DNA from 4 places in the Buttiauxella sp. JUb87 genome. Region 3 is predicted to be linked to each of the others. Evidence: predicted binding sites of a transcription regulator. Region 3 holds the regulator's gene; each other region holds the start of a gene.
The links. The regulator CRP, encoded in region 3, controls carbon source genes, mostly activating them, when cyclic AMP is high. The targets are predictions, from matches to a motif close to ATGTGANNNNNNTCACAT.
Positions count from the first base shown of each region.

Region 1 (5,615 bases), 690 kb from region 3:
GGCGCGGTAGTCTTTGGCCACGAACAACAGCAGGTTGTTATCCAGAACATCAACTCTCTGGTTGCTGAAGCTGGCAAACCACGTTGGGACTGGCAGCCTGAAGCTGCTAACGAAGCGCTGAATGCGCGCGTTGCGGCACTTGCTGAATCCCGCCTGAGCGATGCTTACCGTATTACTGATAAGCAAGAGCGTTACGCACAAGTCGACGTTATCAAATCTGACGTTATCGCTGCACTGTCAGCTGAAGACGATTCAATTGATGCTGGCGAAGTTAGCGACATTCTGCACGCTATCGAGAAAAATGTTGTTCGTAGCCGTATTCTGGCTGGTGAACTGCGTATCGATGGTCGCGAAAAAGACATGATCCGTGGTCTGGATGTGCGTACTGGCGTTCTGCCACGTACTCACGGTTCTGCACTGTTCACCCGTGGTGAAACTCAGGCGCTGGTTACAGCAACTCTGGGTACTGCTCGTGATGCACAGAACCTGGATGAGTTGATGGGCGAACGTACCGACAACTTCCTGTTCCACTATAACTTCCCTCCGTACTCCGTAGGCGAAACCGGCATGGTCGGTTCACCGAAGCGTCGTGAGATTGGTCACGGTCGTCTGGCTAAGCGTGGCGTACTGGCTGTTATGCCAGAAGCTGACCGCTTCCCGTACACTGTGCGTGTAGTGTCTGAAATTACCGAATCTAACGGTTCTTCTTCCATGGCTTCCGTATGTGGTGCTTCTCTGGCACTGATGGATGCAGGTGTGCCAATCAAGGCCGCTGTAGCCGGTATTGCGATGGGTCTGGTTAAAGAAGGCGAGAACTTTGTGGTTCTGTCTGACATTCTGGGTGACGAAGACCACCTGGGTGACATGGACTTTAAAGTTGCTGGTAGCCGTGAAGGTATCTCTGCGCTGCAGATGGATATCAAAATTGAAGGTATCACCCGCGAAATCATGCAGGTGGCTCTGAACCAGGCTAAAGGTGCGCGTCTGCATATCCTTGGCGTAATGGAGCAAGCTATCAATGCACCGCGTGGCGACATCTCTGAGTTCGCTCCACGTATTCACACTATCAAAATCAACCCAGACAAGATCAAAGATGTGATCGGTAAGGGTGGTTCTGTGATTCGTGCGCTGACCGAAGAAACCGGTACTACTATTGAAATCGAAGATGACGGTACAGTGAAAATCGCTGCGACCGATGGCGATAAAGCGAAATTCGCAATTCGTCGTATCGAAGAGATCACTGCTGAAATCGAAGTAGGTCGTATCTACAACGGTAAAGTCACTCGTATCGTAGACTTCGGTGCATTTGTTGCGATTGGCGGCGGTAAAGAAGGTCTGGTACACATTTCTCAAATCGCTGACAAGCGTGTAGAGAAAGTGACTGACTACCTGCAAATGGGTCAAGAAGTTCCAGTTAAAGTACTGGAAGTTGATCGCCAGGGCCGTGTACGTCTGAGCATCAAAGAAGCAACTGAGCAGTCTCCAGCGGAAAACGCTGCACCTGCTGCACCAGAAGCTGAGTAAGCGATACCGATAAAGCTCTCCATGGCGACATGGAGAGCTATTTATTACGGGGCAGGGAGTCTCGTTTTAGAGCCGGTGGACAGGACGTCATCCATTAGTTGTCTTCGGGAGTGGGAAATGAAGCCTTTTTTGCGCTGGTGTTTCGTTGCGACAGCTATCACGCTGGCAGGATGCAGCAACTCTGCCTGGCGTAAAAGTGAAGTCCTGGCGGTACCATTGCAGCCGACTTTGCAGCAAGAAGTGATTCTTGCACGCATGGAACAGATACTTGCCAGCCGGGCTTTAACCGATGATGAACGCGCACAGCTTTTATATGAGCGCGGAGTGTTGTATGATAGCCTCGGCTTGCGGGCTCTGGCGCGAAATGATTTTTCACAAGCGTTGGCAATCCGCCCCGATATGCCTGAAGTATTCAATTACTTAGGCATATATTTAACGCAGGCAGGCAATTTTGATGCTGCCTATGAAGCGTTTGATTCTGTACTTGAGCTTGATCCAACTTACAACTACGCGCATTTAAATCGCGGTATCGCCCTCTACTACGGTGGTCGTTATCGTTTAGCGCAAGATGATCTGCTGGCGTTTTATCAAGACGATCCCAATGATCCTTTCCGTAGTCTGTGGCTCTACCTTGCTGAAAGCAACTTAGATGCAAAGCAGGCTAAAGTGGCGTTACAACAGCGCCTCGATAAATCGGATAAAGAGCAATGGGGATGGAACATTGTCGAGTTCTACCTGGGGAACATTAACGAAGCAACGTTAATGGAACGCCTCAAGGCGGACGCAACGGATAACACCTCGCTCGCTGAGCATCTCAGTGAAACCAACTTCTATTTAGGTAAGTACTACCTAAGTCTGGGGGAAAAGGACAGCGCCACGGCACTGTTCAAGTTAGCGGTCGCTAACAACGTACACAACTACGTTGAGCATCGTTATGCATTGTTGGAATTAGCGCTCTTGGGCCAGGAGCAAGATGACCTGGCAGAATCGGACCAGCAATAGCTGACGAACATCGATCAGCCCATAAACTTTTTTATTAAAGTCATCACCTTAACGGGTGAGGGCGTTTTTGTTCGTTAATCAACCAAATTTGAGCCGGTTCACACTTTTCAATGAAAATTGCAGGTCAATTTCACGATGAGTTATGTAGACTGGCCGCCATCTACGAGGCACGTGTACTACATGACTGACATCATCGAGACTACTACTATCGAAACTACTTTTTCTGATCTGGGTCTTAACGACTCCATCCTTAAAGCCCTGAACGATCTGGGTTACGAAAAACCATCTCCAATCCAGGCAGAGTGTATTCCACAGCTGCTGGCTGGCCGCGATGTACTGGGTATGGCCCAGACGGGTAGCGGCAAAACTGCAGCGTTCTCTTTACCGCTGCTGCACAACCTTGATCCAGAGCTGAAAGCACCACAAATCCTGGTGCTGGCACCGACCCGCGAACTGGCGGTTCAGGTTGCTGAAGCCATGACGGATTTCTCTAAACATATGCACGGCGTAAACGTGGTAGCCCTTTACGGTGGCCAGCGTTATGACGTGCAGCTGCGCGCCCTGCGTCAGGGACCACAAATTGTTGTTGGTACCCCAGGTCGTCTGCTTGACCACTTAAAACGCGGTACGCTGAATCTGTCCAACCTGAAAGGTCTGGTACTGGACGAAGCTGATGAAATGTTGCGTATGGGCTTCATCGAAGACGTTGAAACCATCATGGCGCAGATCCCAGAAGGTCATCAGACCGCTCTGTTCTCTGCAACTATGCCAGAAGCAATTCGTCGTATTACTCGTCGCTTCATGAAAGATCCGCAGGAAGTTCGCATTCAATCTAGCGTAACGACTCGCCCGGACATCAGCCAGAGCTACTGGACTGTGCACGGTATGCGTAAAAATGAAGCGCTGGTTCGCTTCCTGGAATCTGAAGATTTTGATGCGGCGATCATTTTCGTACGTACCAAAAACGCGACTCTGGAAGTGGCTGAAGCACTGGAACAAAGCGGCTATAACAGCGCAGCACTGAACGGTGACATGAACCAGGCACTGCGTGAGCAAACCCTGGAGCGTCTGAAAGACGGTCGTCTGGACATCCTGATTGCAACCGACGTTGCGGCTCGTGGCCTGGACGTTGAGCGTATCAGCCTGGTTGTTAACTATGACATCCCGATGGACTCAGAGTCTTACGTTCACCGTATCGGCCGTACTGGTCGTGCAGGTCGTGCTGGCCGTGCGCTGCTGTTCGTTGAGAACCGCGAGCGTCGTCTGCTGCGCAACATCGAACGCACCATGAAGCTGACTATTCCTGAAGTTGAACTGCCAAACCGTGAACTGCTGAGCGAGCGTCGCCTGGCTAAGTTTGCCGCTAAAGTTCAGCAGCAACTGGAAAGCAGCGATCTGGATCTGTACCGTGGCCTGCTGGCGAAAATCCAACCTTCTGCTGAATCAGAAGAAGCGCTGGATATGGAAACACTGGCTGCAGCACTGCTGAAAATGGCACAGGGCGAACGTCCTCTGATCCTGCCACCAGATGCACCGATGCGTCCACGTCGTGAATTCCGTGAACGTGATGAGCGTTTCGAACGTTCAGACCGTGCTCCACGTGGTGACCGTGGTGATCGTGCACCACGCGGTGATCGTCCAGAGCGTTCAGATCGTCCACAGCGTGATGGCGATGCACCACGTCGTGAACGTCGTGACGTTGGCGATATGGAACTGTATCGCATCGAAGTTGGCCGTGATGATGGTGTTGAAGTTCGTCATATCGTTGGCGCTATCGCTAACGAAGGCGATATCAGCAGCCGTTACATTGGTAACATCAAGCTGTTCGGTACCCACTCAACCATCGAGCTGCCAAAAGGCATGCCAGGTGAGATCCTGCAGCACTTTACCCGCACTCGTATTCTGAACAAACCAATGAATATGCAGTTGATGGGTGATGCACAGCCACGTACTGACCGTGGCGGCGAACGTCGTGGCGGCGGTGGTGAGCGTCGTGAAGGCGGTCGTGGTCCACGTCGTGACGGTCCAGGTGCTGGCGCACCACGTAGCTTCAGCGGCGAACGTCGCGAAGGCGGTCGTGGCCCACGTCGTGAAGACGGTGCAGCTCCTGCTCGTCGTCGTACCACAGAAGCATAATTGACAGAAGTTTATGCCTGCTGTTAATCAGCAGGCAGTGATAAAAATCCTGGTTAATGCAACCGGGATTTTTTTTATCCAAATTGTACTCATGTACTGGTACAATGTTGCGCAGTAAACCTGTCGCTTCGACAGCCGTTCAATGTTTCAGGAATTCGTATGGCAACCTTATCGACCACCCAGGTATCGCCGTCTATTTTCGGCGGAGTCATGATTATTGGCGGCACCATTATTGGTGCCGGAATGTTTTCCCTGCCGGTGGTGATGTCAGGCGCGTGGTTTTTCTGGTCTTTAGCGGCACTGATTGTGACGTGGTTTTGTATGTTGCACTCTGGTTTGATGATTCTGGAAGCGAACCTGAATTACCGTGTGGGTTCAAGTTTTGACACCGTCACCAAAGACTTACTGGGCAAAGGCTGGAATCTGATTAACGGTCTGTCCATCGCATTTGTGCTGTATATCCTGACCTACGCCTATATCTCGGCAAGCGGCTCAGTGATTCATCACACGCTGGGAAAAATGTCCGTCGATTTCCCCGCGAGATTTGCCGGGCTAATCTTTGCCCTGGTAGTGGCGTTTATTGTCTGGTTGAGTACGCGCGCAGTTAGCCGCATGACGACGATTGTGCTCGGTGCCAAAATCCTGACCTTTTTTATGACGTTTGGCGGCCTGATGTGGCATGTCGAACCCGCAACACTTCTTGATAGCAAAGCAGTCAACCCAAGCTATTTACCGTATCTGTTTATGACGCTGCCATTTTGCCTCGCCTCATTTGGTTACCACGGCAATGTACCGAGCCTGATGAAGTATTACGGTAAAGATCCCCAAACCATCAAGCGTTGCCTGGTCTGGGGAACACTGATGGCGCTGGGGCTGTATATCATTTGGTTGGTTGGCAGTATGGGAAATATTCCGCGCAACGACTTTATCGCCATTGCAGATAAAGGCGGGAA
Region 1 covers NZ_SNVY01000002.1:734,384-739,998, reverse strand. Annotated here, with positions in the region: gene pnp (polyribonucleotide nucleotidyltransferase) at 1-1,524, shown strand, start outside; gene nlpI (lipoprotein NlpI) at 1,642-2,526, shown strand; gene yrbN (protein YrbN) at 2,637-2,714, shown strand; gene EC843_RS11570 (DEAD/DEAH family ATP-dependent RNA helicase) at 2,707-4,662, shown strand; gene mtr (tryptophan permease) at 4,822-5,615, shown strand, end outside.
Region 1: a site for CRP is predicted at 2,613-2,630, ahead of yrbN (protein YrbN). Genes of this name have one in related genera too.

Region 2 (5,615 bases), on a different contig from region 3:
GCCGTGGCGAATCACATCCAGCCAGGAATCTTCAACGCCGATGGTGCGCATCCCCATGCTCGGCAGCCAGTTCAGTTGCACCGAGAACACCGTGATAAGCAGAATACCGAACCAGAAAATCGGCACTGAAATACCGATATAAGCGAACATATTCAGGAAGTGATCGAGCCAGCGATGCTTATAAGCACCAGCCAATAATCCGAGTGGAATAGCCACGACCATCGCCAGAACCAGTGATGCGCCCATCAAACCGAGAGTGGCCGGAATACGCTCAGCAATCATGGTTAATACCGGGCGATGGTAAATCAGTGAATAACCCAAATCCCCTTGCAGCACGTTTTTTAGCCACAACAGGTATTGCATAAACATCGGTTTATCCAGCCCAAGACTATGACGGATACGTTCAATATCCTCAGGGCTCATACGTGGCGTAATGTAAGCCTGCACCGGATCGCCAGGTGCCAGTTTGACCAGCAAAAACGACACCAGCGAAATGAAGAACAGCATCGGCACAAGTTGCGCCAGGCGTCGTACTAACACATTGTTCATACTGCTTTCCAGGTTTTACCCAAAAGAAAACCCCCGGCACGGGGTAAACCGTAATCCGAGGGCAAGTGCTTATTATTGTTGATAGATTTTTGACAGGTCCTGGAACATATAAACCGGCTTAGGTTCAGCCTCTTTGGTCCCGGCAAAACGTTTGTCTACCGCGACTACCGCATTGGTATAAGCAATCGGATACCATGCCATATCATTTGCGACGGTTTGCTGAACTTGCTTATAAATTTCAGCACGTTTGGTTTTGTCTGTTTCAGTCGCGCCCTGGTTCCATAACGCATCGAACGCCGGGTTCTTGTAATGCGCGTAGTTATAAGCTTCATTGCTCATATACAACGACTTATAGCCATCAGGCTCCATACCCATGATGTAACCACCGAGGCTCAGCTCATACATGGTGTTCTTCATATCCAGGCTGCGCTGCGACATAGCGTTAGCGTCCATTGGCATCAGTTCTACCGCGACACCAATGTTCTTCAGCTGCTGCTGAATATACAGGCCCATGCTTTCCTGGGTTTTGTTGGTGTTGATATAAGCAAGACGCAGTTTCAGATTAGCCGGAGCGCCTGATTCTTTGAGCAGCGCTTGCGCTTTTTCAACGTCGTATTTATAGGTTTCGACATCGTTGGTTTGATACAGCGTGTCTGGCGTCAAAATAGACGCGGCAGGTTGCGCGTAATCCAGCGATGAGAATGCCGCCTGCACCAGTTCATCTTTATTGATGGCATAAGCGATAGCCTGACGCAGCGCTTTATTCTTCATGCTGTCGATATTCTGGTTGAACGTCATATAGGCCAGACGCCCTTCAGGATAGATAACGAAGTCGAATTTACCGCTCGATTTCAGACGGGTGACGTCTTGCGGATCAACCATCTTCATGTTGATTTCGCCATTTTGCAGCGCAAGGTTGGCAGAGTTGCTGTCTTTAGCAAAACGGTAAGTCACGGCATCCAGCTTCGGTTTACCGTTCCAGTAGTCATCAAAACGGGTCAGTGCGTAATACTGCCCGGCACGATACTCTTTAAATTTGAACGGGCCAGAACCGACTGGCGCATCGTTTTTGGTGCTCTTTTCCATATCGCCCTTTTCGTCAGCAAAAACATGCTGCGGAATAGGGTAAATCTGAACCAGAGTCCCAACAAATGCCGCACTCACCTGCGGCAACGTGAATTTCACCGTTTGGTCATCAATTTTGCTGACTTGAATGGGTTTATCGCCATAAACGAACATGCTGCGGAAGAAGCTATGTTGTTTTTCATCGAGCAATTTGTTGAACGTAAACACCACGTCATCGGCAGTAATCGCTTTGCCATCCTGCCATTTCAGATTGGGTTTAAGTTTTAAAAGGTATGAGAGGTTGTCTTCGGATGGCGTCAGGCTTTCTGCCAGCCCCCATTCAATCTTGTCGCCATTGAAGCTATACAGTGGGGCGTACAGCGCCTGCATAATCGTCAGCGTGGTGCGGTCGCTGGCATACAGTGGGTTCACCGCTAATGGATCACCGGTAGTAATACCGACAATTAAATTGCCGCCATCCTGGGAAGCTTGTTTTGCTGGAGCAGACGCGGCTGCAGTTTCGGTTTTCGCATCATCACAGCCAGAAAGTGCCAGGGCCAAAGAGGCAAACAGCGCAGATAACAACAGGGGTTTACGCATTTATTCACGGACTCCATCTCAAATAGAGTCCGCATAGTGCACCAGCCATACCCACAATGTAAATAAGTGTAAAACGCATAACGTTATGCGAAAAAGTGCTAAAGCAAAAATTGTCGATATAAAGTGGAATATGCAGCGTTAGAAGCCAAATTTCAGGCATAAAAAAACCTGCCGCGGCAGGTTTTTTTATTCAGGCTGACAGATCAAAACATGCCAGCTGGCGGTACATCTTTGAAGGTTTTGCAGTACTGCTCGAACATACTTTTCAGGATTTTGCGCATTTTCATTGTGTGCTCCAGTTTTTAGTTTTGCAGGTGTTGCTCGTTATGGGGCCTATAATATGACATCCGTCACACAAATCAATGGTTTTGTGATGTGCATCACACATTTTCATTGTGGATTTTACAAGCCATTCACATCAAATGGCTTGCAAATCCAACACTTAACTGGTTAATTGGCTCAATTATTTTTTAAAACATTATTTTAATTTTGAGTTTCATGCATGGAAAACTCCCCTTCTCAGTCTCCAAAACGCGGCATCTCTGGTATGGCGCTACTGGTTGCTGGCGCATTTTTTATGGAATTTCTCGACGGAACCGTGATTGCCACAGCACTCCCGGAAATGGCAAAAACATTTGGCGTTGATGCTGTTGATCTGAATATCGGTATGAGCGCTTATTTGCTGACTCTGGCGGTGTTAATTCCGGCCAGTGGCTGGATTGCCGATCGTTTTGGTGCCCGCAAAGTTTTTACCCTCGCACTGGGGATTTTCACCTTTGCATCCGTGCTATGTGGGATTGCCAATACGCTGGAACAGTTTGTCGCCATGCGCATCTTACAAGGGGTTGGCGGTGCGTTGATGGTACCGGTCGGGCGGCTTGCGGTGTTACGTACCACGCCCAAGCATTTACTGATAACCGCTATCGCCACACTCACCTGGCCGGCTTTGGTTGCGCCAATTATTGGCCCGCCACTGGGGGGATTCATCACCAGTTACGCCTCGTGGCGCTGGATTTTTTATATCAACCTACCGCTTGGGTTGATAGCAATGGCGCTGGCGTGGCGGCTGATTCCTGATATTCATGATGACGATCGCCGCCCGTTTGATGGCATCGGTTTTACCAGTACCGCCGTGGCGATGATTAGCCTGGTCTACGGGCTGGAAATGCTCGGGCAATCGCAGGTGAATGTGTTGCCAACCGTCAGCCTGCTGCTATTGGGAGCCGCCTCGTTATGGTTTTCACTGCGGCATTTTAAACATGCCAAACACCCGATGATTCGTCTTGATGCTTTAAAGGTGCAAACCTTTGGTGTGACAATGTACGGCGGTTCGCTATTCCGCACCTCCATCAGTGCGGTACCGTTTTTATTGCCGCTGCTGTTTCAGGTCGGTTTCGGTATGGACGCGTTTCATTCGGGCTTACTGGTGTTAGCCGTATTTGCCGGGAACCTCGCCATGAAACCCGCCACCACGCCGTTGATTCGTGCGTTAGGCTTCAAAAAACTGCTGATTATTAACGGTCTGCTGAACGTCGCTTCTTTATTGGCGTGTGCATTTCTCACGCCGCACACCGCGGCATGGTTGACGATAGCCATCCTGTTCTTTGGTGGCATGTTCCGCTCAATGCAATTTACCGGCATCAGCACGCTGGCCTTTTCCGATGTGCCACCTGCGCAAATGAGCTACGCCAATACGCTTTTCAGCACCGCGACGCAGTTGTCGGTAGGCCTGGGGATCACGCTTGGCGCAATTGGTATTCGCCTTGGCGAGAAAATCAGCCAATGGTTTGATGTCACATCAATTCCCGGCATGCCGATTAAAATTTCATTTGTGATGATTACGCTGATTTGCTTGCTTGGGCTGGTCGACTTGTTACGGCTACCGCAAAATGCCGGGAGCAGCGTTTCCAAAAAGCAATAATGCAGTAAGTCTGCATAGTGTTTCGGGCCACAATTATACTTAACGCTATAGATTGAGTGCCGTTGAGGCCGTTATGAAACACATGACATTAAGGTTAATACTGTTTATATCGCTGGTCAGTTTTCAGGTCACTGCCGCCGAACCCAGCGTCCATTCCCCCTCTTTAAGCTTCCCTGCGTTGCATAAACCGAGTCTGCATAACGGTGTGCAACAGCGCTGGCCCGAAGAGCCGCAAGCTGATATCAACCTTCAACACTGGGATGCAGAACACCTTGAAGCCGCGCGTCAGACGCAACAACACGCTGATATGCAGTCGCATCAGTTCGATAGCAGGAAGTAATGATAGGAATTGAGAAAGATCGCGCGTAAAGCGCCGGAAATTAGGCGGTATTGAAGCAAAAAAATACGGCCAGCAAAAACTGGCCGTATTTCATATTAATCATTATCAGGCAAGGATTTCGCGAACGAACGCTTCAATCTCTTTGTCCTGGCAATTTTCGAAGAAGCACTTCTGGAAACGCTCGCCGGTTACCGCGGTTTTCACCAGCTCAGGGTCGATAGAACGTAAGGTGTCCAGATAGTTTTCTTTCACTACAGCCGCTTTAACCTGGTTGAGGATGCCCGCGTTACGAACCTGTGGCTCTTTACGCTCGATTGGGTAGCCTTCGCCTTTAAGGCCAGTGAATGCTTTCTCGAACATGTAACGGACGTTCAGCTCTGCACCCCAACCGAAACCTTTAGCGAATGCCAGTGACAGCGCGTTACCGTTGTTGATTTGAGCGAACAGGAAAGCATCGGCTGGATCCAGGCAGTATCCGCAAACCACACCTGGATGGATGTTCAGAGACATCATTGCGCCCTGACCTGTACCGCAGCCGGTCACAACAAAATCAACGGCTTTCGAGTTCAACAGAATGCTGGCCATAATACCGAGGTGGATGTAGGTCAGGTGGTGATCCTGCTCATCGCTCATACCGACGTTGTAAACCGGGTACTCTTTCTCAGCAGCAACCGCTTGCAACTCATTAAGAATGATTGCATTTTTGCCAGCCTGACTGTTTTCCATCATCAGTGCTATTTTCATTTCCGTCTCCTGATTGGGTCACGGGATTTCCCGCGGTGAATAGCTTGGGTATACCTTAACGATACTATCTGGCAAACATACTTTCAAATTTAATGAAATTTTGTTTTAAAAAATTAAGAGGTGCTCACACTTCTGAGTTTTGCCCGGTTACGCACTTCGCTTACCACCAGCGCAAAACCTCTCTCCAGCACACCCATGCTTGCTGTCAGAAATCTTCTGAAAACCGTTGGTGAATACCACAGTAATTACCCTTTGATAAACGCCCGAAATTTAGGTTAAGAGATGGATTATTACTGACCTTAAATGCAATTACACAGCTTTATACTGTTGGTAATATTCTGTTTGGCTGCATGCTAAAATAAGAAGAAATATCTTTTGAGACTCAGCGTGATGAAA
Region 2 covers NZ_SNVY01000001.1:886,102-891,716, forward strand. Annotated here, with positions in the region: gene EC843_RS04090 (ABC transporter permease) at 1-549, opposite strand, end outside; gene EC843_RS04095 (ABC transporter substrate-binding protein) at 622-2,214, opposite strand; gene azuC (stress response protein AzuC) at 2,418-2,501, opposite strand; gene EC843_RS04105 (MFS transporter) at 2,717-4,135, shown strand; gene EC843_RS04110 (hypothetical protein) at 4,209-4,475, shown strand; gene EC843_RS04115 (RpiB/LacA/LacB family sugar-phosphate isomerase) at 4,581-5,219, opposite strand; gene yecR (YecR family lipoprotein) at 5,610-5,615, shown strand, end outside.
Region 2: a site for CRP is predicted at 2,583-2,600, ahead of azuC (stress response protein AzuC). Genes of this name have one in related genera too.

Region 3 (5,615 bases):
CAGGGGCATCAACTGTTAGCCAATTTCCTGAAGTATTGATTTTTTATTGCCAATAAATGATTTTTTATGCATATTTCATGATTATATTTTCACGTGTCTCTCATGAAGTTTTTATGCGTAAAAAGGGGATAGGCAATAAATGGCAACTGAACAATCCGCAATTACCCGCGCAACTTTCGATGAAGTGATTCTGCCGATTTATGCACCGGCTGAATTTATCCCGGTAAAAGGTCAGGGAAGCCGCGTTTGGGATCAACAAGGGAAAGAGTATGTTGATTTCGCGGGCGGCATCGCAGTCACGGCGCTGGGTCACTGCCATCCCACGCTTGTTGAAGCGTTAAAAAGCCAGGGCGAAAAGCTATGGCATACCAGCAATGTTTTCACTAACGAACCTGCGTTGCGCCTCGGGCGTAAGCTGATTGATGCCACTTTTGCTGAGCGCGTGCTGTTTATGAACTCCGGCACCGAAGCGAATGAAACCGCCTTTAAACTGGCGCGTTATTACGCTTCTACACGCCATAGCCCTTACAAAACCAAAATTATCGCCTTCCATAACGCCTTCCACGGTCGCTCGCTGTTTACCGTTTCTGTTGGTGGTCAGCCAAAATATTCCGACGGATTTGGCCCGAAACCCGCCGATATTATCCATGTCCCGTTTAACGATTTACATGCAGTAAAAGCGGTGATGGACGATCACACCTGCGCGGTGGTGGTGGAGCCAATTCAGGGCGAGGGCGGCGTAACGGCGGCGACACCAGAATTCCTGCAAGGCTTGCGTGCCTTGTGCGATGAGCACAAAGCGTTGTTGGTATTCGATGAAGTTCAGTGCGGCATGGGGCGTATCGGCGAGTTGTTCGCGTATATGCATTACGGCGTGACGCCAGATATTTTGACCAGCGCTAAAGCGCTCGGCGGCGGTTTTCCGGTGAGTGTTATGCTGACGACGCAGGAAATAGCGTCTGCATTCCATGTCGGCACCCACGGTTCCACTTACGGCGGAAACCCGCTGGCGTGTGCGGTGGCAGGGGCAGCATTTGATGTTATCAACACGCCGGAAGTGTTGAATGGCGTTACGGAAAAACGCCAGCTGTTCGTCAAGCATTTGCAGCACATTGACGAGCAGTATGATGTGTTCAGCGATATTCGCGGCATGGGTTTGCTGATTGGCGCTGAGCTGAAACCGCAATACCAAGGCCGTGCACGTGAATTCCTGCATGCCGCTGCTCTGGAAGGGGTGATGGTGTTGAATGCCGGTCCTGATGTTATGCGCTTCGCGCCAGCCTTGATTGTTGAAAATGCCGATATTGATGAAGGTATGGCGCGCTTTGCAAAAGCAGTGGCGAAGATCGTTAACGGATAGTCGTTAATCCGACCGCCGCAAGCGGTTCAGCCAGATACCATGATGTGGCCGCTGACGCCATGCAACCGAAGAAATAGTGTGCATGGTGCTGAGGTGGCCCAGAATCCGCTGTAAATGTTGCTCCATCGTGCTTAATGGCCCACTCGGAAGCCCTTCCAGTGGGTCAAGAATATTCGCGTCGTTAGTCTCACCTGGCCCATCATATTGCAGCCGCTGCTGGCATCGTTGCAGCGCAATTTCACACGACTGCAAATAGCGCTGGGCTAAATCCGGTGTCAGCATGTTGTGCTCGCGCGCAAGCGTAGTCATGGCGTTGATGTGCTCGACAATAAACTGGCTGTGCGTCACCCACAATTTCATATCTGCCAGGTAATGCGAGTTAAAACCGGGTTCCTGCATCGCCTGATTCAGTGAGTTAAACAGCGCATTATGGGCTTGATTGACCTTCATTCGTTGCCAGGCTAGCGGCGTGGGTTCGGGATCGTTGCTCAGAATCAGGCGAATCGCGTCCTGGTCTTTTTCAAGCGCGTCGTGGGCGTTCTGGCGCAACAAACCGCTTTGCCACTGCGGCCACAGCCAAACCATGCCGCCGAAGGCAATCAAACAGCCGAGCAGAGTATCAATCAAGCGCGGGACGATAAATTGCTCGGCGCTGAGTGTGAGCAGTTGCAGGGTATATACCGCCGTCACGGTAAAACCAATCGTCGCCCAGCCATAGCTCTGGCGAATAAACAAATAGCTGACCAGCGTAATGACCAGCATCGCGGCCAGGGCAATGCTTTGTGGGAAGTGAAAGTGCAGGGCGATACCCGCAATCGCCAGGCCAGCAATGGTCCCTGCCGAACGGTGCAGAATGCGTACCCGCGTGGCGCCGTAGCCGTTTTGCGTAACGAACATCACCGTCATTAAAATCCAGTAGGGTTTCGGCAGATGTAAAAATGCCCCGAAAAGACTGGCGATGGTTAGCATTACGCCTAGTCGGGCGGCGTTGCGCAGGGCGGCAGATTTCAACGACAAATAGCTTTTCAGTGCTGCCCACAGCGGTAAACGGCGCTGCCGGTCTTCCATTAAATCACGGGCGTACAGAGGGCGTTGGATGCGCAGCACGCGGGCGATACGGCTGAAGTGATAATGACAAAACTGCCCAACCGGGTTGTCCGGATTCTGGCGAGCAATTTTCTCGAGGGCTTCAATTTGTTTCTCCATCGTAAAACGCTGTGGGTAACGATGGTAGAGAATGTCATCGGCCAACACGCGCAAGCGTGCCGCAATGGTCTGCGCATTCCAGCGAATAACCGCTTCTGCATGGCTTTTCGCGACAAGTTTTTGCACCTCGGCAGGCTGGTGCAAACTGACGGAGATGTGCTCTTGCAAATCTAACGCTATCTGAAAAGAGCGTAACAAATGTTTGTAACCGTTCTGCTGATTTGCCGACAGCATATGCAGCTGTTGGTAGCAGATGGTGATCAGGTCTACGGCTTTTTGCTGGCGAGCCAGCAGTGGAGGCAGCGCTGTTTCGGGATCAGCATGTTGTGTCAGCATGCCGTATTTGGCTTCACAGTACTCCGCCAATTGGCGATAGAGCAGGCTTAACGTTTCGCGCAGCGGCTGCTCACGCCACATCCAGAACCAAAACCAGTTAAAGACTCCGTACCAAATCGTGCCGGAGACATATAACACCATCGGCTTCCAGATAGGCATATTGCCGGCCATGCTTAGCGTAAAGATGGCCGCAATCAGCGATGCCGGAAGCAAACGTGCGTGCAGGGCGCTGATTTCAGCGGTGACGCCCAACAAGAGCGCCATCACCATAAGAATGATGGGCAATGGGACCGCGGTGTAGAGCAGCAAAAGCTGCATGATTAAACTGCTGGTCGCAAAAAGAGTGCCGCCAACAATCAGGCGTTTAAAAAAACGCTTATGGGGTGTATCCAGACCAGCAATGTTGCAACAAGCGGGCACTAACGAGAAAAGCAGACCTAACTGCAAATTCCCCAGTAGTAAACCGATCCCCACAGGAAGGCACAGCACCAGCGTTTGCCGCAGTGCATAGTTAACTTCAGGGTGATAGATTAATCTTCTCCACATATGCTTGTCATACTTTGTGTTGCAGGTGTTTGGATTTTAAAGACAAAAAAAGGCGTGTCCATAAAGCAACACGCCTTTTTTGAAACGGAAATTAACGAGTGCCGTAAACGACGATCGTTTTGCCGTGAGCGGAGATCAGGTTCTGATCTTCCAGCATTTTCAAGATACGACCGACAGTTTCACGAGAACAACCGACGATCTGACCAATTTCCTGACGGGTAATTTTAATCTGCATACCGTCTGGGTGAGTCATTGCATCAGGCTGTTTTGCCAGGTTCAACAGTGTCTGCGCGATACGACCAGTCACATCGAGGAATGCCAGGTTACCGACTTTCTCAGAAGTGACTTGCAGACGACGAGCCATCTGGGAAGAAAGACGCATCAGAATGTCTGGGTTTACCTGGATCAGCTGGCGGAATTTTTTATAGGAAATTTCAGCCACTTCACAGGCAGATTTAGCACGGACCCAGGCACTACGTTCCTGGCCTTCTTCGAACAGCCCTAACTCACCAATAAAGTCGCCCTGATTCAGATAGGAGAGGATCATTTCCTTGCCCTCTTCATCTTTGATCAGAACAGCTACAGAGCCCTTGACGATGTAATACAGCGTCTCTGCTTTTTCACCCTGGTGGATCAGTGTGCTCTTCGATGGATACTTATGAATGTGGCAATGGGACAAGAACCATTCGAGAGTCGGGTCTGTTTGCGGTTTGCCAAGCACCATGCGCGGTTATCCTCTGTTTATAACTGGCTACCAACGACAGGACGCTAAACATCCTGTCTGGCGTTGCAAGTATTAGAATATTCCCCACTTTGGGGAGATGGCATGCAAGTCATTCTTGCTGCCTGTAATTAGTGACGTCCTTTGCATCTATGCATTACGTCAATGTATCAATGTAGCATCCGGATTGTTTTAGCATAGCTTTTGGCAGGTGTCTCCTATTGTCTCGTTTCAGCATGACGTAGGTCGCCTTCCGTTGCCAGTTTTGCTGCATCCGCGTACTCTGGAAGGTAATTTTTTCAATGGGAGAAGCAACATGCAGGCACGTGTGAAATGGGTTGAAGGGTTAACTTTCCTTGGTGAATCCGCTTCAGGACACCAGATTCTGATGGACGGTAATTCTGGCGATAAAGCACCGAGCCCGATGGAAATGGTACTGATGGCTGCCGGGGGTTGCAGTGCAATCGACGTGGTTTCTATTTTGCAAAAAGGCCGCTACGACGTCACTGACTGCGAAGTGAAATTGACCTCTGAGCGTCGCGAAGAAGCTCCTCGTCTTTTTACTCACATCAATCTGCATTTCATCGTGACAGGCAAAGAGCTAAAAGATAACGCGGTTTCCCGCGCGGTTGATTTATCTGCTGAGAAGTATTGCTCTGTTGCACTGATGCTGGAAAAAGCCGTAAATATCACGCACAGCTACGAAGTCATTGAAGGCTAGTGTGCAAAACAGGGCGGTTACTCGCCGCCCTGAATATTGATATTTCGTCCTTCTGCCAGACGCTTCACTAACGGCGTCATGATCAACTCCATCGCCAGCCCCATTTTGCCGCCCGGTACCACTATTGTATTGATGTGGGAAATGAATGAGCCTTGCAACATGGCGAGCAAGTACGGGAAATCGATGTCATCCAGCCCGCGAAAATGAATCACCACAAAACTTTCATCCAGCGATGGAATTCCGCGTGCAGCAAACGGGTTAGAGGTATCTACAGTCGGGACACGCTGGAAGTTAATGTGCGTGCGTGAAAATTGTGGCGTGATGTAATTGATGTAGTCGTCCATTGAGCGCACCACTGAATCCATCACCGCTTCCCGGGAATGCCCACGTTCGCTGGTATCACGCACCAGTTTTTGAATCCATTCCAGGTTGACAATCGGCACTACGCCAACCAGCAAGTCGACGGCATTCGCCACATCGTGCTGTGGGGTGACGACTCCACCATGCAATCCTTCATAGAACAACACATCGGTCGGTTCAGGCAGCGATTGCCATGGTGTAAACGTCCCAGGAATTTGGTTCCAGGGGACGGCTTCGTCATAGGTATGAAGATACTTACGCGATTTACCTTGCCCGGTTTTTCCGTACTCGATAAACGTTTGTTCCAGCAGGCCGAAGTCATTCGCTTCCGGACCGAAGTAACTGATATGGCGGCCTAAGTCGCG
Region 3 covers NZ_SNVY01000002.1:45,261-50,875, reverse strand. Annotated here, with positions in the region: gene pabA (aminodeoxychorismate synthase component 2) at 1-39, shown strand, start outside; gene EC843_RS08635 (aspartate aminotransferase family protein) at 140-1,360, shown strand; gene EC843_RS08630 (YccS/YhfK family putative transporter) at 1,364-3,448, opposite strand; gene crp (cAMP-activated global transcriptional regulator CRP) at 3,540-4,172, opposite strand; gene EC843_RS08620 (OsmC family protein) at 4,486-4,890, shown strand; gene EC843_RS08615 (phosphoribulokinase) at 4,908-5,615, opposite strand, start outside.

Region 4 (5,615 bases), 150 kb from region 3:
CAGGAATGTTTGGCAGGTCACCTTTGAACTGAGTTTTATCAACAATCCATTCGCTGAATGTTTCAACTGTGACTTCAAGCGGATCGTTAGTGGCAGATTCAGAAGGAGGCACGATGCGGTCAACCGCGGAATCCACGAAGCCAACATGCTGCTCAACCCAGGCTTGATCATCCTCAGAAAGCGCCTTCATCACATGCGCTTTAAGCTGGCTGGTGCCACGCACCATATTCTCGCAAGCGATAATGTTCAGTGGTTTTTCATTACCATTGGTGCGACGCAGAACCAGCCCTTTTGCCACTGCTGGCGCGATACGTTCCAGCACGACTGGCCCAACAGCCGTGGTGACCAGGTCAACTTCTGCAATCAGCGTGACGACCTCGTCACCGATGCTGCTGACGGCATTCACATTAGAAACGGTATCGATTTGCTTTTGCTCGCCCACCACGTGAACCTGGTAGCTATGGCGCGCGTTCAGCGCATCAAGAACGGTTTGGTTGACGTCCGCAAAGGTCAGTTGGATACCGGCATCTGCCAGCAGTTTGCCGATAAAGCCACGTCCGATATTACCTGCGCCAAAATGTAATGCTTTCATGTCGTTCACCTTCTTAAATTTGAATCACCCGAGAGGGTTCGGGTGAGGAGGTATGCGGTGCTGACCACCCTCACCCTAACCCTCTCCCTGAGGGAGAGGGAACTAGATCAGTATTCACCCTCTCCTGGGGGAGAGGGCCGGGGTGAGGGCGACCGGAGCCACCCACACCACCACTGCTACTTCTTACCTGCCAGCAGGTCGAGCACTTCCTGAACACTGGTGGTGTTCGCCAGGCGCTCAATCACTGACTCATCATCCAGCGCGTTGGTCAGGCTGGTGATAACCTGGATGTGTTCGTTATTGCGAGCGGCAATACCGATAACCAGGCGGGCAATATCATCAGGTTCTTCACCAAAGTGAACACCATGCGGATACTGGCAGAACACAACGCCGGTTTTCAGGACGCGGTCTTTCGCTTCAACCGTACCGTGTGGAACGGCAATGCCTTCGCCCAGATAAGTTGGGGTCAGTTTTTCGCGTTCAAACATCGCATCAACATATTCAGGCTGCACGTAACCGCCGTTCACCAGTTGCTCACCAGCAAAGCGAATCGCTTCTTCTTTGGTTGCCGCAGTCAGGCCAAGGAACACGTTACCGGCACCAAGGCGGAACAGCCCTTCTTCGCTTGGCACAAAGCTGTCTTCCAGGCTGCTCATCACCTTAACTTCTTTCTCGCTCAGGTTATGAGAGGCCACCAGACGCTCGGTCAGGTTGGAGTACAGGCTGCTGTCGAGGAAGTTAGTCAGGGAAATATGCTGTGCCTGTGGAACCTGGCGCATCGCACGTTCGGTCAGGTCACGGTGCGTAATCACCAGGTCAACGTCATCCGGCAAACTGTTGATTGCACAGTTAGTAACGGAGATATTTTTCAGACCCGCATCGCTGACTTTCTTACGCAGCACACCCGCACCCATCGCACTTGAACCCATGCCTGCATCGCACGCTACGATGATTTTACGTACGTGGCTGAGGTCGTTAGACAGACCAGCACCGACCGCCAGTGGCGTAGCGCCGCCTTTGGATTCAGCTTTCATCTCTTCCATACGGCGAGCCGCTGCTTCGATATCGTCTTCTTCTTTAACCTTGCTTGTTTTCAGCAAGATGGCAGAAACCACGAAGGACACGGCTGTTGCTGCAACGATTGCCGCGATGTTAGCGAAGTAAGCACCTTTTGGCGTCATCGCCAGAATCGCGAGTATTGAACCCGGAGATGCCGGAGAAACCAGGCCGCCGTTCAGAATAGTCAGCGTAAACACGCCAGTCATACCGCCGAGAATAACGGCGAGGATCAGACGTGGGTTCATCAGCACATATGGGAAGTAAATTTCGTGGATACCGCCCAGGAAGTGGATGATTGCCGCGCCGCCCGCAGACTGCTTAGCATTACCGCGACCGAAGAACATGTACGCCATCAGCACGCCCATACCAGGGCCTGGGTTTGCTTCAATCAGGAAGAAGATTGATTTGCCCAGCTCGTGGGACTGCTGAATACCCAGCGGCGAGAAGATACCGTGGTTGATTGCGTTGTTCAGGAACAGGATTTTCGCAGGTTCTACGAAGATAGACGCCAGCGGCAGCATGTCATGGACAACCATGAAGTTAACGCCCGCCGCCAGAATTTTGGACAGGACTTCAACCGCAGGGCCGATACCCATGAACGCCAGAATCGCCAGAATCATACCGATGATGCCAGCGGAGAAGTTGTTCACCAGCATTTCAAAGCCGGATTTGATCTTGCCATCAACCCATGCGTCAAAATGTTTAATTGCCCAACCACCCAGAGGACCGGCAATCATCGCACCGAGGAACATCGGCATATCCGCACCGACGATAACACCCATAGTGGTGATCGCACCGACCACACCACCACGGTCGCCACCGATTAAGCGACCACCGGTAAAACCGATGAGCAACGGCAGCAGGTAAGTAATCATCGGGCCAACCAGTTTCGCCAGTGTCTCGCTTGGCAACCAACCAGTTGGAATAAATAACGCCGTGATAATACCCCAGGCGATAAATGCGCCGATGTTTGGCATTACCATGTTACTCAGGAAACGACCAAAGCTTTGCACTCTGATCTTGATATCGGATGACATACGCACACCCCTTATTGTGTTCACGTGCTGAAAAAGCAGCCCGAGGTTTATTGTTAATGTGGTGGCAAGCAGTGCTGCCAGATGCTCTAAGTGAGGCGAATCTGGCACTGAATCGTTAAGCTGTCCAGTACACGGGATTTTATGTGATGCAGATCACTCATCACTGGGTGTAACGAAGCATGATCAGGAGATCTTGATCACATAATTGATGTGTAAAAAAAACACAGCAGCTATTTTTTGCGCTGAATTGACCCACATGCGTGATTAAAATCACACTTCTCTATTATCACTTTGTTATTTATATGTGACATTAGTCACAAAATATCTTCATCGAAATTTTCCTACTGCTCTCCAGGGCAGTCATCGCGAAAGCGTTCATTTCATTTTGTTATAAAATTACAGCGCAGCGGCAGGCGACTCTTCACTACTTTTTCATGCATCCTGATCCATACTTACCGTTTGTCGATTAAAAATGGACGATGTAATGAAACTTATCGGTAATTACACCAGCCCGTATGTGCGCAAAATATCGGTGATACTGCTGGAAAAAGGCATCACTTTTGAATTCGTAAACGACAACCCGTGGACATCCGAAAGCACCACGCCCCATTACAATCCGCTGGGCAAAGTGCCTGCGCTGGTCACCGACGAGGGCGAATACTGGTTCGACTCCCCGGTGATTGCGGAATACCTCGAGCTGTTGAATATTGCCCCAACTCTTATCCCGCGTGAGCCTCAAGCTGCATTACAAATGCGCCAAATGGAGGCCCTTGCCGATGGCATCATGGATGCCGCTCTGGTTTCAGTACGCGAACGCCAGCGCCCAATCGAACAGCAATCTGAAGTCGAACTGCTGCGCCAACGGGAAAAAATTAGCCGTGGCCTGACGCTGCTCGAACAATACGCCGCGGATAAAAAACTGAATGCCGAAAACCTGTGTGTGGCAACCATTGCGGTGGCATGTGCAGTGGGATATCTCAATTTCCGCCGCGTTTCCCCAGGCTGGTGTGTAGAGCGGCCACATCTGGTGAAACTGGTCGAGAAACTTTTCGAACGGGAAAGTTTTGCCAGGACAGAACCGCCAACAGCATGATCTCCCGCCATGACAGGGGGCCAACTCCCCCTGTAAACTAATGCGAAATTTCACCACTCTGCGGCTTGTTATGACTACCCATCGCACCTTGTACAGCCAACTTCCTGCCATCGACAAACTGTTACGTGATGCCTCATTTTGCGAGGTGCTGCGCAATTTTGGCCACTCTCAGGTGGTTAATACCTTACGCACGATGCTGGAAACCGCGCGCGAGCATATCCGCACTCAGGAACAACTGCCTGACTGGAATGACGATTGGGCAGCACAAGTGCAGGCACGTCTTGAATCGGGCCTGCGCAGCGCATTGCAGCCAGTGTTTAACCTGACGGGCACGGTACTGCATACCAATCTTGGCCGTGCATTGCAGTCTGAAGCGGCAATTGAAGCTGTGACACAAGTGATGCGCACTCCCGTCACGCTGGAATATGACTTAGACGGCGCGGAACGTGGGCATCGCGATAAAGCGCTGGCATCCCTGCTTTGCGAGCTGACCGGTGCGGAAGATGCCTGCATCGTCAATAACAACGCGGCGGCGGTGCTGTTGATGCTGGCGGCCTGCGCCAGTGGCGAAGAAGTCGTGGTATCTCGTGGTGAACTGGTGGAAATCGGTGGAGCATTCCGTATCCCGGATGTGATGCGCCAGGCAGGCTGCCAGCTGGTCGAAGTCGGCACCACCAACCGCACACATTTGAAAGACTACCGTCAGGCCGCCAGTGAAAACACCGCGTTACTGATGAAAGTCCACACCAGTAACTACCAAATTGCGGGCTTTACTAAAGCAGTCGACGAAGCCGAGCTTGTCGAGCTAGGCAACGAGCTGAACATTCCTGTTGTGACTGACCTCGGTAGCGGTTCACTGGTTGATCTCAGCCAGTGGGGTTTGCCGGAAGAACCGATGCCGCAACAGCTAATTGCCGCAGGCGTAAGCCTGGTGAGTTTCTCCGGCGACAAACTGCTTGGTGGTCCTCAAGCGGGCATTATCGTTGGCAAAAAAGAGCTGATTGCCCGCATTCAGCAACATCCTCTCAAACGCGCGTTGCGCGCCGATAAAATGACACTTGCGGCACTGGAAGCCACATTACGTCTGTATCAACATCCAGAAACGCTGGTTGAAAGATTGCCGACGTTACGCCTGTTAACCCGTGATGCCAGTGAAATCACAGACCTTGCACAGCGTCTGTTGCCTGCTTTTGAGGGTAAATATGGCGAGCAGTTTACTGTTTGCGTCGAGCCTTGCTTATCGCAAATTGGCAGCGGATCGCTACCGGTTGACCGCTTACCCAGCTCAGCGCTGACTTTCACACCAAAAGATGGCCGCGGCACCACGCTAAACACGCTGGTAGAGAACCTGCGCGATTCATCCACACCGATTATTGGCCGCATCAACGATGGGCGTTTATGGCTGGATTTACGCTGCCTGGAAGATGAAGCTGGTTTCATGGAGAGCCTGAACCGATGATTATTGCCACCGCCGGTCACGTTGACCACGGCAAAACCACCCTGCTGCAAGCCATAACTGGCGTGAATGCTGACCGTCTGCCAGAGGAAAAAAAACGCGGCATGACTATCGACCTCGGTTACGCCTACTGGCCGCAACCCGATGGCCGCATTCCTGGTTTTATTGATGTGCCAGGACATGAAAAATTCCTCGCCAATATGCTGGCGGGCGTGGGTGGCATCGATCACGCGCTGTTAGTGGTGGCATGCGATGACGGAGTGATGGCGCAAACACGCGAGCATCTGGCCATCCTGCAATTAACCGGGAAACCGTCGCTCACTGTCGCCTTAACCAAAGCCGACCGCGTGAGTGAATCGCGTATTGATGAAGTGCGCG
Region 4 covers NZ_SNVY01000002.1:198,777-204,391, forward strand. Annotated here, with positions in the region: gene mtlD (mannitol-1-phosphate 5-dehydrogenase) at 1-592, opposite strand, end outside; gene EC843_RS09305 (PTS mannitol transporter subunit IICBA) at 769-2,688, opposite strand; gene EC843_RS09310 (glutathione S-transferase) at 3,173-3,781, shown strand; gene selA (L-seryl-tRNA(Sec) selenium transferase) at 3,852-5,240, shown strand; gene selB (selenocysteine-specific translation elongation factor) at 5,237-5,615, shown strand, end outside.
Region 4: a site for CRP is predicted at 2,830-2,847, ahead of EC843_RS09305 (PTS mannitol transporter subunit IICBA). Genes of this name have one in related genera too.